Regions from separate parts of the Ammoniphilus sp. CFH 90114 genome, predicted to be linked through region 1. Evidence: riboswitches for the same ligand, from Rfam matches in the RefSeq annotation. Region 1 holds a riboswitch; each other region holds the start of a gene.
The links. Region 1 has a riboswitch for cyclic di-GMP ahead of EIZ39_RS27150 (globin-coupled sensor protein). Riboswitches for the same ligand answer to the same signal wherever they lie in the genome.

Region 1 (5,591 bases):
AATGAGACCGGTTTCCTCACTGAGAGGGATGAACTCACCAGGAGAAACCATGCCCCATTCAGGATGGTTCCATCGAATGAGAGCTTCAGCTCCGATGATCTTGCCTGAATGAATGTTAACTCGCGGTTGATAATAGATAAGAAACTCATTGTGATTAAGCGCCCTTCGCAGTTCCTTTTCTACTGAGAAGGTTTTCCTGGCCTTCTTGTTAATTTCTGAATTAAAAATACAAAATTTATTTTTTCCCTCTTCCTTTGCTTGATGAAGCGCCGCATCAGCGTTCTTCATTAAGCTTTGCGCGTCCTCTCCGTCAGAGGGGTAGAAGCAAATGCCAATGCTTGTTGTAACAAAAAGCTCATACTCCTCTACAATGATAGGCTCCTTGATCCTATGGATCAGCTTTTCTGCCAGAGCTTTGACCTCAACACGATCTTTATACCCTTTGACGAGTAAAGTGAATTCGTCTCCGCCCATCCGGGCCATAAAGTCTCCCTCTCTTTTGCATTGCAGAATGATATGACAAAAAGATTGAAGAAGCTTATCGCCTATGGCATGACCGAGCGTGTCGTTCACATATTTAAACCGATCCAAGTCAAGGTAAAGGACAGCGAATTCTTCGTTGGTATCCGCTGCAACCTGCAGCATTTCATCAAGTGTCTCTTCAAAGAACCTCCGGTTGGGTACATGGGTTAAGGGGTCAGAATAGGCAAGATACTCATTTAACCTTTCGACTTTTTTCCTTTCCGTAATGTCCCTTCCTACAACCACGAGGCCTTTTCGATCTCCATTAGAACGGAAAACAGGCACCTTAATCACATCGAAGATCAGGTTCTCCCCTGTTGACAGGGGGATGACTTCCTCAGACCGAACAGTCTCCCTTCGGTTCCAGGTCTCCTCATCAGATTCCATACAGAGTAAAGCTGGTTCTGACCTAAGAGGATCATGCCCCATAATCTCTAGATCAGTTTTGCCTTGATAGTCTAGACCTTTCAACTCATAGAGGGTTTGGGCATACTCATTCGCTTTAATCCAAGCTCCCCGTCCATCTTTAAAGCATACGAAGTCTGGTATAGCATCAATGAGAGTGGATAGGGATTGCTCGCTCTCCCTCAATTGTTCTTTCATTCTCTTCTGTTCACTAATGTCCGTTCGAATGGAGATGTATTGGTAAGGTTTTCCCTCCTCATTGAGCAATGGGACAATGGTTGTCTTCACCCAGTAACAAGAGCCATCCTTTGCACGGTTTTTGACCTCTCCTTCCCAAAGGGAACCAGACCGAATGGTCTCCCATAACGCCTGAAAAAAAACAGGGGGATGATGCCCCGAATTGATGATACGATGACTTTGGCCAACCAGTTCTTCTCGGGAGTACTGAGAAATGCGGCAGAAGGCATCATTGACGTCCGTTATCATGCCACGCTCATCTGTGATCGCTAGAATCGTAGACGCATTGAGAGCAAACTCAATCTCCTTATACCTTTTGATGGATTGTTCTAATGTTAGGAACCTCATGAAAGATCAGGACCTCCTTAAAAATTGCCAAAAAGACAGCTAGGTTTCTAATAGAAAGGGAGATAAGCCCATCTCCTCAATGAATTGACGAGTTTCTTGTTCTACCCCGACGATTTGCAACCTTCCGCCTTGTAAAAATAGAAGCTTCCAAACTCCAGCCAGAACAAGAAGGGCTGATTTATCGATCCGTGGGTTTTTCTCTACAAGAAGTACAAATTCTAGAGTTCCTTCGTTCATTTCATTAATGATCTTTTGTCGGATGACCAAGGCGTCATTCTCATCCATTCGTCCATCTTCTAGGGAATAATCGGAAGCATCTAGCTTCATCACTAAGGTTGTCATGTTTTCCACACCTCCATTTATACTATAGATAAGGTGTTAACCTTATAAATGTTCAATTTTTCACATACTATTACATGAAGCAAAAGGCTTTCCCTATTACATCAATTCATTTGTGGTTTGATTTAATGAATCGGTAGAATAGGCGATCTCGGATGAAGCTTCGGAAATTTCAGCGAGCGTCTTCACAAACATCTCTAATTCCTTTTCAATGGCTTGATTTTGTTCTTTCGTTTGACACATAGCTTCTAGAATTTCATCAAAACATTCCACCGTTTGGCTTACATATTGATTCCCGCTTTCAATGAGGCTGTGGATCGATTGAACAGACTGAGAGACATGAGAGACTTGGGTATCCGTTTGGGCTACTAAGGCTGAAACACCGGAGATGGATTGCTTCGTTTGATCGGCTAGCTTTCGAATTTCACCCGCCACGACCGAGAAGCCTTTCCCATACTCACCTGCACGTGCCGCCTCAATGGCTGCATTCAGGGCAAGAAGGTTCGTTTGATCGGCAATAGAGGTAATCATCCCGACAATATCTTGAATCTTCTTTGAGACATTCTGTAAATCCTCAGAATCCTGCAGAATTTTATTCATCCTGTCACGGATGGAGTCCATGCTCTCTTGTTGATTCTCTACTAATCCTTTCCCCTTGATGGAGCGCTCCTCGGAAGCGATGGCAAGATTGCTGCCTCTCTTTGCAAAATGCATAATATGATCTGTCTGGGCGGAGAGTTCTTGTACGGAGGCACTCGTTTCTTCCGAAACTGCAGCCAACGATTCGACGGCCTGTTGAACAGCTGTATTCACTTTTTGTTTCGTTTCCTCTTGAACCTGGCGGATTCGCTGATGTTCCTGCTCGTAAGCCTCTAATACAAGTTGTTGTTCAAAGTTTAGCAGCTTGCTGCACACCATAATGGCACCTATTAAATCCGTGCGATTTTCAATATGCTTGTCCAAGATGGCTACGATCGAGCTAAACAAATCCTGAAAAGCACACATGTACCACTTGGTCTCTAATCCAACCTTGACATGGGCATGGGCAATTCGAATTCTTTTCTTAACAAATTCCTCGTCAATCTCGCCATTGAATAACTCTTGAATATGGGTTTTTAGGGTTCCTTGTAATCTCTCTACCGTACTATGCCGTGTGATAATAGCCAATAGATTGGACTGTTTCGTGATATTTCCATAAAACTGCTGAACGATGTCATCCATTTTCTGAATGATGAGGGGTTGAATCAGCTTCACTAATTTTAAGTCTTCTTCAGATAAGGAGATGATGTCTAACTGTCTACTAATCTCTCTGTCATCGATGACCATCTTACCATGAATCCGTTTACTTTGTTCAAGCAAAGAATCCATTTTGGGTTTCTTTCGCGCGATACCGAGGAACGTAAAAGCCATCGAAAAAGGACATTTGCTCATTTGGATCGGATCTCCTAGTATGTTTTAATGGTAATAAAAATAAAAAGCTATTCCAAAAAGGAATAACTTAGCATTCGTTATCGAACCTCTTGGCAACCCAACCGCCATAGAATTTCTCCCTTAGGCTTGTGGCTTTGCGTCCCCACCTTTCAATAGGTTTGCCTTTATGTAGTATTTTAGGATTATGAAACAGTTGGTTTCCATTATCTGTTTGCAGTATAACACTATACTAAACAGGAATATAGTAGTTTTGAAATTTGTAACAATTAGGTGTTAGGTGGATAGTACCAGAGGTTTGGGCATTCCCACCGCGGTTTCGGCTTCACTATTTAGCTGAATTGGGTGAAACGGTTGAAACCTTGCTCCCTGATCACGAAGGAGCGATTTCCGAGAAAGTAAGTATAGCCAAGCAGATCGTGGAAGATGAACGGTTACTTGCAAATAAAGGTGTCATGTCCGCTATTGACCCGGATGCTCGCTTTGGATGGAAAAGCTCGACTCAATCGTTTTTTGGTTACAAACAACATCTAAACGTCAAACGAATAATAAGGCTAATAGACAAAATGCAGCCAGCCTCCTAGGGAGGTTGACTGCATTTTTTTATAATTTCACTCGTTTTAATTGACTAACCCCACTAAGTCTTTTTCAAAAGGGTTACTTTTGCAGGGCTCTCTCAAAGGGGTATGACTCCCACGGTTTTTGTGGGGTCTGACCTCTTTGGTTATCGTCACCTCTATCTTTTTATGTTACCGGCGGTGGAGCAAAATGGGGTCAGACCCCGTATTACCTCGGGTTTCGGGCGATTGACCCCAATTGACTTAAGAGGTTCTTATGGAGGCCATCGATTCGTATACGTGGATAAGCGGATAACTAAGCCTAATATTTCAGTTCAAATCTTTGACTCATCTCTTCGGGAGGCCTTAAAGGAACAGAGTAAGGATAAGAATTAAAAAGAGAAGAATCCTCTTCAGTTTGAGTGGAAGATCGCTACAATGGCGCCCAACATTCAATACATCCATTTAAACACTGACACTTTCTCCAATGCTTTTTTATCGGTGGTTCAGTATGGCTAATGGAAGTAATAGATTTTCGGGTGAGAATCAAGATGTTTAACATCTTGCCCAATGGTTTCAATTGAATATGGAATCCGTTATAGAATACCGGACGAAGATTATAAAGCAGGTCAGGGACCTAATTGGTAGAATCGCCGCCAAGGCCTGCGAACGATCAACAACTGCGAAAGAACGGGTTAGACCCCATTCTTTTAAAAGAGCCGGAGGGTAGGGATTAACTCTCAACCCTCAGGTTTTTTGTTTTGGAAAGTTAACATTAAGTTTTCCTTAAATTTACTGAGTAACAATTCAGAATGAAGAAAATTGTAATATAATGTAGAGGATTGGGTAAATGTACCTACATTATTTGAAGTGGCGTCGGGAAACTGTGAGTCAGAAACTTTAGGGAAACGCTCACTAAAATCCCTAATCTCTTGTTCTAATTTAAGAAGATGGGGGGTATTCATTTCACCCTACCCAATCATGTCTTAAGGGGATTTGTCTCAGAACCGGGGGAGGGATGCTCAATCTGGGAGATTTAAAAGATAATAATCATACTATTTTAGCTGTGGGGTGATCGAACCGAATGAAAAACCTAATTTAATAGAATCTTTTCAGAATGGGGATAAAAAATATGAATTACATTAGGCGGTTAGTTGTAATTTCCATTCTATACGCATTATTTGTACAGTTCTTTCCTGAGGCTACAGCTGTTGCTGCGGGATCAGGTACGAAAGATGATCCCTATATTATTCATTCAGTAACAGATTTAAAGAATATACAGCCTACCGGTTACTATAAGCTTGGAGCAGATATTGACCTTAGTAACGAAACGAACTGGATACCCATTGGATATTACCCTGGCTCAGATTTTCAGGGTGTTCTAGATGGAGCCGGTCATACAATCAGAAATTTGACCTATATTACCAATGACTCTAGCTTGTATGGTGGAATTTTAGGCGATATTGCTCCGGATGGGATTGTTAAAAATCTTAATCTGGAGAACATCAGTATAACTGGAAGTGGACAATACTATGGAGCTCTGGTTGGCTGGAATTCAGGTACAATTGATCGTGTAAATGTGAAAATAAAGAAGGTAGAGGCCAATTCAAACATTGGTGGCCTTGCAGGTGGAAATGACGGAACGATCACTAATAGTTCTGTAGATCCCTTCGATGATACAAGCTATGTAAAGTCAACTGCCGCGTATAATAGCATAGGAGAAGTTGGTGGTCTTGTCGGACATAACATGGGGAT
Region 2 (5,591 bases), on a different contig from region 1:
TGGACGAGATCTTGAATAAGAACTTCAAGAATGCGGCCCTTGCTATGGAGCGAGGCAAACGACTGGGGTATGATTTGACTCTAAACCAAGCCGTTATGCATTTTAAGGCAGATACGAACCACGAGCGGTTATATCTCCTTGTTCAACAGGTTATGCGAGAAAGAAACAGACAGTTCATTTTGCGTAATAAATTAGATGGACTAGTGGTTCTCACGGATATTGTAGAAAGCTTAGGCCAGACGGCAAGAGTCTACTTATTGGACTTGGCTCGTGAAGTGGAATCGCTGTGGAAGGAGTACTTTCCTCGAAGCCCACTTCGCATTGGAATCGGGCGCAATTACCGTGACATTCAGTACTTGGCTAAGAGTGCAAGAGAAGCGCAGTATGCCGTGACCTTTTCCCGCTTGCTGCTGAAACCTAAAACTATCGTACATTATGACGATCTAGGACTTTATCATTTATTAATTCAGATGAAGGAATTAGGCGTTGATTTGAAGGAGTTTTACGAGGCCAACCTGGGGAACTTAATCTCTATGAAACGCCAAGGCGTCGATCTCATTATGACGTTAGAAACGTACCTTTTAAATAATCAAAGTATTCATACGACAGCATCCGAGCTGTATATCCATCGACACACTTTGAAATATCGCCTGAACCAGATCGAAAAGAAAACCGGACTCGATCTTGCCTCTGCAGATGATCGTATGAAATTGCAGCTCGCCATCATGGCTTATAAATTATTAAATACGGGAGAGTGAATTCGATTCACTCTCCCGTCATTTTATAGCTTGAATCTTCCTACCAACTGATTTAGACCATCGGCCATATTCGAAAGGGACGATGCCGAAGACGTAATTTCCTCCAAGGACGCTAGTTGTTCTTCCGTAGCTGCTGATACCGTTTGCGTTCCAGATGCCGTTTCTTCGATCACTCTCGAGATGGTCTCGATATTTTCCACCACATGCTGTGCCCCCGTCGTCATGTCCTGAATTGCACTCGATACTTGCTCAATCTGCTCTGTCACGTGAACAACAGCCTGTTGAATTTCGCTAAAGGAGTCTCCCGCATGATTTACCACTTGAATTCCCTGAGTAACCTCAGCGGTAACCTTCGACATGGATTCCACGGCCCGACTTGTTTCCTCTTGAATCTGCTGAATCAAATTCGAAATCTGTTGGGCAGAGGTACCTGATTGTTCCGCGAGCTTTCGCACTTCATCTGCTACTACTGCGAACCCTCGTCCATGTTCACCGGCACGAGCCGCTTCAATGGCAGCATTCAATGCCAAGAGATTCGTCTGGGCAGCAATGCCAGTGATCACCTCTAAGATCTGTCCGATCTCTTGAGAACGCTGACCCAATCCCTGTACAAGACCCGCTAATCCATTCACGTTTTGTTGAATCGAACTCATTTGACTTTCTGCCACCTGAATAGATTCAATCCCTACGTTAGCCTTATTTTTCGTGGAGGCAACCGACTCTGTAACTCCTTGCGTATTCACGGAGATTTGACTCAGACTAGCTGACATCTGATTAATAACAGAAGAGGTTTCCTCCATTCCTTTCACCTGGTCCTCTGCTCCCGCAGCGACTTGCTCTGTCGTAGAAGCAATATGCTCCGTGGCACGGTTCGTTTGCTCGGCACTTGCAATGAGCTCCCCGGAATAAGCATTCACCTGTTCAGATGAGGACGCTATCTGTTGAATTAAGTCTCGAAGATTGTCAACCATTTGATTAATGGCTAAAGAAACCTGCGCTACTTCATCCTTACTATGTACTGGCAGGGTTTCAACCTGAAGGTTTCCTTGGGCAACTTGATGAGCAGCCATGGTAACCTGTTGTAAAGGTCTGAGCTTACGATTCAAAATAAAGAGCGAACTCGTTACACTAGCAATGATGACAATAAACATCAATACCGTCGTCAATAGGAGAAGATTCATCTTCTGTTCTGCTTTTTTCGCCTCCTTATTGGCCCAGTCTTCAAGTTGCTGCTGGAAGTTGGTTATAGATTGAGCCATCAATAGCTTCGTATTTTTATAGTCGCTTCCATAAACCAACTCTCTAGCCTTAACAAAGGACTGCCCCCTCACCGCTTGGATCGCTTCCGCTTCAAGACGGGATAAGGCGTCTGCATGTTCCCCTGCCTCTTTAACCAGAGCTACCAGCTCCTCCGGGGCCTTCAACTCCAAAAGCCTTCCTGCCACACGCTCTCTCGTTCTTGTCTCGTTCGTCTCTGTGTAATAGTTATCTAAGTAAACTACCTCTGCGTACTGTACATAACTTCTGATTTCATTTGTAAGAAACTCTGATGCCACGAACAAGTCAAAACCTAATTGCTTAAATTCCATCGCGTTCTGATCCGCTTGCCTCTGTTGCTGAACCCCACTATGCAACAGATACAAACTTCCAAGTGTGACAACCGATAATACGACAATCACCATAATTTGAAGCTTCATCATCCTAGAAATGGTCATACCTGTCCTTCCTCTCTATATAGAAAATACAGACAAAAAAAACTGCTCGTAAATACTTAAAGAGCAGCTTCATCATCCTAGCTACTCGGCAGCCTGGCGATCATAGTCACAAAAAGGACCTTAGACCCATAGCTTTGCGTCTCTACCTTTCGATAGATTTGCCTTGATCGAGTTGAAGTTATATTCTATTTCTACCATTTCTCGGGATTCTTTACAATTTAAATTTACTTCACTAGTTCTTCCGTACTACGAAATTCCTGAACTGCTCCGTCTGGCCAACAGCGGCGTGGTCAATCATACGAACCACGTACACGATATAATCACATAGCGAGTTGCTTCGACGCCCATCAAAATACTTAGGCCGCCTATAATAAAAATAGACCACCTACTCACCATCACATCGACTCCTTGCTAGAATTCGGGCTCGAAATATGTATAAAAATTTTGTAGAAGATTGACGAAGAGCATTATCCAAAACTAGGTATGGTAGAGCAGGAGACCCGCTGATCATAACCTTAAGTCGGCCGATCATCATCCTCTAGTGCAAGCGAGGTGCGTCATGGAAAGAGCAGAATTGTTTTCCTAAATAATTTCATTCCTAAGGGATATGAAGAGCAATTAATGGAATTAGTTGAACCGTAAACGACCCAATTATGTTAAAATAAGGGCATTATTCCGTCGGAAAGGACCGGTACATGCCTTTGAAGAAATTGATTTGGATTTCTATCCCTATTGCCCTAATCGCCATTGTACTTTTTTCATACTCCTATTATTTTAGTCCAAGCCCTGTGCCCGAAGTACAAGAATCTGATCCGAATTCCCTTTTCGCAGGAGATAGCAGCAGTCTCGACTGGCTCAATGACCCAGAAATTAAAGCCGAGCCTGTGGAGGAGCTAGCGGAGGAGTCAACGGAGCAAGCCTCACCAACGCCTGAAGCGGAGTCGGCCGTTCCAACCGAGCAGCCCGCCCATTCGGATCCATCTGAGCCTAAGCCAACCGATGCCTCACCCACCCCTCCATCTTCTTCTCCGGTTGCCACTCAAACCGACATTCTAGAGAAGTACAAGGGGAAGTTTAAGGCACTAGAACGATCTTATCAAGGAAAATTAAAGGGGCTCATTGAACAAGCGAAGCAAGAATATATAGCCGTCAAAAACGGACAGTCCAATGAATCCAAAATCTCACTAGCTTCTAAATACTTATCAAAGGCCAAACAGTTAGAATCTACAGCGGACAGCCAATTTTATCAACTACTCGGACAAATGGAACAAGACCTCATAGCAGCTGGACACTCGACATCGCTTATAAAGCAAGCAGAAACCGAATACAAGGCTCGAAAGAAAAACCAGCGAGCTGCTTTGATGCAGAAGGTAACAGAGAGTATGTAGGAAAAAAGGGGCCTGAGCCAGCCCCCTTTTTGTATGAGAAGTAGGCGGAGAAATTCCGCCTATTTTTCAAAAGTCCGATTTTCGAGTGGATATAACGGAACCGATTCCGCTTATTCACCCAAAACCCGCCCAAAGTCAAGTATTCGGAGCCAATAAGGGAACTTTCTCCCCCTATTTCCGCACTTTTTCACTCGAATCTACTAATAGCGGAAAATACTCCGGTTATCCTCCAGCACCAGCACCAGCCGAGCTCTAGCTCCAGCCAGCGCCGCACCCTGCTATCCTTGCGCAATCGCCTCACGCACACGTCCTCTGGTCTGCTCCAACAACTCAACCGCCGCATCATAGCTCAATCCCGTTTGCTGCATAACGATGGCGATTCTAGCATCTCCACCAGACTGCTCCGAAAGCACCGAAGCTTCCTCATAAGACACTCCCGTCACTTCCATGATAATCCGTTTCACGCGCTCCCGCAGTTTATGATTCGTCGCCTGAACATTCACCATCCAGTTGCCATAGACTTTCCCTAACCGAATCATCGCTCCTGTCGTCAGCATATTCAAGACCATCTTCTGGGCCGTTCCGGCCTTGAGACGAGTAGAGCCAGTGACGACCTCGGGTCCGACCACCACATTGATCGCAACATCAGCTTCCCCCGTCAACACCGAAGTGGAGTTGCAGGATAGAGAAACGGTAACCGCCCCGATCTCATTGGCCGCCTGCAACGCACCTAGAACATAAGGAGTACGTCCGCTTGCCGCAATCCCTACCACCACATCGCCCGACTTCACGCCGTATTTCACGACATCTTCTTGCCCTAATTCCGGCAGATCTTCAGCACCCTCAATCGCTTCGACTAAAGCCTTACGCCCTCCTGCAATGACGCCCTGCACAAGAGAAGGCTCCGTACCGAACGTCGGCGGGCACTCCGAGGCATCCAAGACACCCAACCGGCCGCTGGTCCCTGCACCAAAGTAAAACAAACGACCGCCTTTTTCCATGGATTCAACAATCAGATCTACCGCTTTGCCAATTCGCTCCAGCTCTTTCTCTACCGCATATGCCACCGTTTGATCCTCACGGTTCATTAATTCAACGACTTCACGCGTCGATAAGGAATCTAGATTTTGCGTGGCTTCATTTCTCATTTCTGTCGTTAAACGATTTAGTTGATCAATCATGTTTCCCTCATCCTCTCCTTCCAGTCCTTACAAATGACAAGAAACGAAATGTCCTTCGTCGGTAATCTTCAATGTAGGTGATGTGGTTCGACAAATGTCCATGCAGGAGGGACAGCGCGGGTGAAACGTACATCCTGAAGGAGGATTAGATGGACTTGGCAGATCCCCTTCGAGTAAAATCCGCTCCCTCACCGCATCAGGGTTAGCCACGGGTACAGCAGACAACAGCGCCTTGGTATAGGGATGTTTTGGAGCTCGGTATAAGGCCCCTTTCTCTGCTACCTCCACCACTTTGCCAAGATACATCACAGCTACACGATCCGAAATATGTTTGACGACACTTAAATCATGCGAGATAAAAAGATAAGTGAGTTTAAAATCCCGCTGCAAATCCTGCATGAGGTTCAATACCTGGGCTTGAATGGAAACATCCAATGCCGAAACCGGTTCATCCGCCACAATCAGCTTCGGCCTTAAAATAAGGGCACGGGCGATCCCAATTCGCTGTCTTTGTCCCCCAGAGAACTCATGGGGGTAGCGATCAAGATG
Region 3 (5,591 bases), on a different contig from region 1:
TCACTCCTTCTTGTTTAATATGAAAAGGTAAAAATCATCTTTATGGATATATCATAATGGATCGAGATGCTCTTGTGGGATGTCGTGTTAGATTCCCTTACACAAAAATCTTGCGCCTTCTGATTATCATGTAAGGACATTCTCTCCATATCATGAAACTAACTAAAAAAAGTCTGATTCCCACATAGCTTGTGGACAATCAGACTCTTCTTCTTGCTTAATTTACTAAATCAGATATCAAAATATATCGCTGTGGAGCATCCCCAATATACTGAAAAGGATAACAGGTCGTGACTGTCAATACCGGTCCTCCAGTGGGAACAATCACCGTTTTGTCATGAGCTTCTACAATTTTACTTTCTCTCACTTGGTAGGTAAAAGTCCCAGCAAGCGTCTTGACCACAAACTGATCTCCTTTCTTGATTTTACCCAACTGTCTAAACACGGTATCTCGATGTCCGGATAAGACCGCATTGTCAGCTTCTCCAGGAAGGACACTATGAGCATAGTGACCAATTCCTTTTTCTAGCATCTCTTCATCGGCTCCATGAAAAATGGGCAAGGTTTGATTTAATTTAGGTATCGTCAATGTCCCTATTGCTTCTCCGACAGAAGGTCTCTCTGGGTATAAGACCTCTAGCTCGTTTGGAGAACGATGAACCTTGGGTGGAACAGACTCTCTTTGTGGCTGAAAGGCTTGGTGTTCTACGATAGGCTCGGGATCAGGTGGTAATAAAGGAATCTCTTCCTCTACTACATCTTCTATTTTCGGGTCCTCATTAGGATCTATTGGCTCAACAGGCTCATCCTCCACTTTCCTCTCTTCCACCTTATCCTCTATCATTATTTCATCCTCTATTTTCTTCGCGTAAGCTTCTACTTCCACCTTACCAAAGTGAATACGGAAGACCGACCATGCTGTGCAAATCACTCCAATCAGGATAAATGTCAAGCCAATCATTCGAAACAACTTATACTTATACAAGACCCTTCTTCCTTTTAAGAATATAGAACCCAACCATTAGACTTAACACCCCGATAAGAAGAATCAAATACTGATGAGTTGCCGTATTAGGCAGTGTGCCACCTTGTTCTGTCGGCACATGAATCGTGAGTGCTTCCTCCGCGTCTATTGTATCCCCATCTTCTAGTTTCATTTGAGCTTTTACATGATATGTACCTACCGGCGCATCTTCAACTTCAAGAATAACTTCTTTTCCGCCCTCAACCGAATAAGCTTTACCACCGAGGGTAAACTGCCAGACTCCCCTCACCTCTTCTTCTAAATCCACAGCAGCTTGAATAGTCACTTTGCGAGTTGAGGATACATCGGCCTTAAATAGAGTAATCCTGTTTACCTTTACTTTTGGCTTTTCTTCAACTCCTTCGCTCGACTCTTCTTTTCCATCCTGGTCTTTTGTATTTTTAGTAGAACCATCGTTATTATTGGATTTTTCGTTGCCTTGATCTTCATCCGTTTCTTCCTTTGATCCTTCAACTACCGCTGTACACCCTGGACCCATTACAGAAAACGAATTCACATCAGTTGCCCCTTTTACCGAAGCTGTAATTAATTCTTGCTCCCAATTTCCTTTGATGCGAATCGTGTACTCCACTGCCTCATCTACTTTTACGGGCTGTTCAAATTTAATTCCTACCAATCCCGATATCGGATCAGGCTTATTCTGAAGTTCGAATGCGTGCGATGCATCTATTACTTCAATGTCGGGACAGAGTTCTAGCATCCAATGGCTGAGATCAGGGCCCTTTCCTTGTCCTGTTACTTGATATGTCCAAACCGATTCATTCTTATCTGGGTCAAATGTTGTATTTATAAATTCCACTTCAAATTGAACATCGTGCTGTTCATTGGCTAATACTGAAACAGAATAAATAGAAAAAACAAATAAAAATAATAACGAGAGTTTCCCTAACTTATTTAACATCTAACAGTCCTCCATTGTTTAGTATTTGTAAAACAATACACCATCCAACATTTATCAAGACGTGTCTATTTCTCTTCTCCACCTTCCTTTTTCCACCGAACGTTCTTTTACTGAATTCATTATAACTAAAAATTACACGCGTGTTTCTTCTAGTTTTGTCGACCTATGACTAGTTTTCTTATCTGGTTAATGACAAATTTCAACCATACAAAAAACAACTTTAAACCTATATAGAACATGTCTTCTCCTTCATTTTTCTCATCCTGCGCTTATAGAAGCATCCACTTATTACCGTATTCCTTGTCGATTTTCCAATTGTTTTGTACTATAATAACAGTAGAAATAGCCCTTAAGAAGCATGACGATATACCTAACGACAAAGGCAAACCTAATCGAAAGATAGGGACGCAAAGCCACGGGTCTAACGTTTCGAATGAAACCATGATAGCCGGGTTGCCGAATAGCTAATAAAGATTGGCTATTCCAACTTAAGTAGTGGAATAGTCTTTTTTATTCTTACAATAGTAGGTGAATGTATGAGAGATTTCCGTCCTCAGGAAACAACCCTAACACAAGTTCTGTTTCGTACCGGCATGATTATCTTTCTTTGCAGTTTAATTGCCTTCTTTTCCATTTACACCTTAACTAAGAAAGAATTTGAGCAACGGATTAATGAGGAACTACTCTCCATTACAGAGATTATTAAGCAATCCATCGAAAGCACCCATGAATCAACCAAAACACTAGAGCATCTAGTCGATCTGCGCCTTTTTACCATTTCTGAAGTTATTGCAGAGGAATTAAAAGGAAAGAGAATTGATGAAGTCACTCGCGAGGAATTAATTGAAATTAGCAAAAAGTGGGGCTTATCCAACATTTCTCTACTTGTACTAGAAGAAGATGGCGACATCCCAGTTGTACAGTCCACAGATCCCGATGAGATTGGCCTGAATGCTAAGGATTGGGGGTACTGGTATACAGCTATTCTTGAATTATTTGAAGGGAAATCCATCTCTGTCAATAGGGGCTTTTCTCAACCTCATTACTGGATAGGCCCTCTATCTCTTTCGGAAGTCAATGACCATCACTATAAGTACGCCTATTACTATGATGGACAGACTGATTTCATGATCAATCCTTACATTAAGGCAGAAGATATCTATCAGTTCATGGATAAAAGTGGTCCTACTCAACTTATTAACAAAATTAAAGAAAGCTACAATCATACTCGAGAGATCGCTGTCATAAATATACCTGCTTATCTTAAAGAAAAACCTGCCAGAATTATCGAACCTATTACGGATAAACCGGTTTTGTATGGAACGCACGAATACATAACGGAACAGGATGAACTCATATTTAGAAACTCGCTTGAGGCCCCTGTGTTTGAACGTTTTTCATTTAAAAGGGACGAGGAAGCTCTAGAGAAAATCTTTGTTTCTCTACCTGAAGATCGATTATTAACGATTGTGTTGGATTTGCAGAGCCAGCGTAAAGTACAATCCTATCTCATCTGGGTTTTCTCAGGGTTTTATTTACTCGCTACAATGGCTATTTTTATACTAGGCAGATTAGTAGCAAGAAGACCTGTCAAGAAGCTACAAGCCGAGCGGGAAAGATTAAAGGTAGCTGAAGAATTTAAAAGGACAGCAGAACTGCTGCCTAGTGCCATCTATAAATGTAAAAAGGATTCGAATGGAGTTTTTGTTTTTACGTACCTTGAAGGAACAGTGACTAGCATGCTTGGACTCGGTACACAGAATGTATTAGATAGACATATAGAAGACATCTTGCCTAAAAGATTAAGTCATAACTTTATTACAGCTTTAGACTTGGCCTACGTTGAAGGAAGCTCTGATTTTACATTCACCCTTGGCAATCGAACCTATCATAGCGTCCTAAAGGCTGTCGTTGATCCAGACGACTCCACTGCCGTCTTAGAAGTTGCAGGTTATTCAATAGATATTACAGAACAGGTTAAAGCAAATGAGCGAATTCATCACTTAGCTTATTATGACTCCCTTACCGCTCTACCCAATCGCGCCTGTTTTTTGGAAACCTTAGACCTTGCGATTAACGAAAACAGCGAGAAGTGTTTATCCCTGTTGTTTATTGATCTAGATGGATTCAAGCAAATTAATGATACTCTTGGTCATAACCTTGGGGATATCCTTCTGCAGCAGGTAAGTCGCCGCTTACGAAGCGGCCTTGACAAGAGTGCCTTTCTGGCTCGAATGGCAGGAGATGAGTTCACTCTCATTCTAGAAAATTATCAGAGACAAGAAACGGAGGAAAGCTGCAAACTCATCATTCATGCACTGAAAGAGCCATTTTTAATAGAAAATCATGAAATTTATATTACAACAAGCATTGGGGTAAGCTTGTTCCCCGACGATGGTGAAGACTCTCAAACTCTACTCAAAAATGCGGATATGGCCATGTATGCGTCTAAACAACAAGGGAAAAACGGCTATCATTTCTATCAAGCAGAGATGAATGAAAAAAACGTATGCAAAATGAAGATAAGACACGATCTACACCAAGCCTTAATCCAAGGAAAGGAACTATCCCTTGTTTATCAACCACAGCATTGTTTAGAGACTAATCAAATCATAGGCTTAGAAGCACTTTTGAGATGGCAACATCCTACGAAAGGGTTTATCTCACCGGCTGACTTTATCCCTGTCGCTGAAGAAAGCGGCCTCATCGAACCTCTCGGTGATTGGGTTTTATACGAGGGCTGCCGACAATTTCAACAATGGCTTCATGCAGGAATGTCTCCCCTTCGTTTGTCTATCAATCTTTCCGCTCGACAGTTTAAACAGCGAGATTTAGCTGAGAGAATTGAGAAGACGTTAGCCGAAACGGGAATGGACCCAGCCTATCTGACTCTAGAAATTACAGAAAGCGCATCAATGGAGGATACCCTCCATACCATTCAAACACTGAATCAACTACGCAAGATTGGCGTGAAAATATCCATTGATGATTTTGGAACGGGATATTCTTCTCTGAAGTATTTAAAGGATTTACCGATTCAGCACCTCAAAATTGATCATTCATTCATATGGGAAATGAGATCGACAGACAGAGTAGCCTTAGCCATTGTCAAATCGATCATCGATCTAGCCCAAAATCTTCAATTGCGAGTCGTGGCAGAAGGGGTAGAGACGAAGGAAGAACACGATTTATTGCTAGAGATGGGTTGTCACGAAATACAGGGATATTACTTTAGCCGTCCGATGATGCCTGAGCAGATATTCGACTTTGTACAGGAGAAAAACAGCCTACTAGTACATGATTAATGGTTATAAAAAAGGGATCTTGTCTAAATAGACAAAATCCCTTTATTCTCTCTAAGATAAGTTGAATCTCTTACTTATCTGCTTTAGAATGACCGATGGCAAACATTAATTCTCCTTCAACTGCCACCTTATCCCCTAAGCGCGCAACCGCACGTCCCTTCCCAATACCTCTACGAAGTGTGGTCATCTCCACTTCAAGCGTCAAGGTATCCCCTGGGCGCACCTGCTCCTTAAATCGAACTCCGTCAATTCCGGCAAAAAAAGCAATCTTCCCCTTATTTTCTTCCATACTTAATACGGCTACAGCACCAACCTGTGCTAAAGCTTCCACAATGAGAAC

Region 2: it holds a riboswitch for cyclic di-GMP, as region 1 does, so the genes downstream of both, EIZ39_RS20640 (methyl-accepting chemotaxis protein) here and EIZ39_RS27150 (globin-coupled sensor protein) in region 1, are expected to answer to the same signal.
Region 3: it holds a riboswitch for cyclic di-GMP, as region 1 does, so the genes downstream of both, EIZ39_RS21005 (putative bifunctional diguanylate cyclase/phosphodiesterase) here and EIZ39_RS27150 (globin-coupled sensor protein) in region 1, are expected to answer to the same signal.

What each region holds. Positions count from the first base shown of each region.
Region 1 is NZ_SDLI01000020.1:35,951-41,541, forward strand. It holds gene EIZ39_RS24130 (sensor domain-containing protein) at 1-1,512, opposite strand, end outside; gene EIZ39_RS24135 (STAS domain-containing protein) at 1,552-1,854, opposite strand; gene EIZ39_RS27150 (globin-coupled sensor protein) at 1,951-3,282, opposite strand; cyclic di-GMP riboswitch class I at 3,371-3,455, opposite strand; partial or broken gene EIZ39_RS24145 (IS5/IS1182 family transposase) at 3,603-3,812, shown strand; partial or broken gene EIZ39_RS24155 (GLUG motif-containing protein) at 4,969-5,591, shown strand, end outside.
Region 2 is NZ_SDLI01000011.1:35,539-41,129, forward strand. It holds gene EIZ39_RS20635 (PucR family transcriptional regulator) at 1-758, shown strand, start outside; gene EIZ39_RS20640 (methyl-accepting chemotaxis protein) at 782-2,473, opposite strand; cyclic di-GMP riboswitch class I at 2,558-2,646, opposite strand; gene EIZ39_RS20645 (hypothetical protein) at 3,169-3,861, shown strand; gene murQ (N-acetylmuramic acid 6-phosphate etherase) at 4,140-5,042, opposite strand; gene EIZ39_RS20655 (ABC transporter ATP-binding protein) at 5,070-5,591, opposite strand, start outside.
Region 3 is NZ_SDLI01000011.1:131,509-137,099, forward strand. It holds gene EIZ39_RS27895 (class D sortase) at 218-985, opposite strand; gene EIZ39_RS21000 (LPXTG cell wall anchor domain-containing protein) at 978-1,946, opposite strand; cyclic di-GMP riboswitch class I at 2,318-2,407, shown strand; gene EIZ39_RS21005 (putative bifunctional diguanylate cyclase/phosphodiesterase) at 2,483-5,251, shown strand; gene fabZ (3-hydroxyacyl-ACP dehydratase FabZ) at 5,322-5,591, opposite strand, start outside.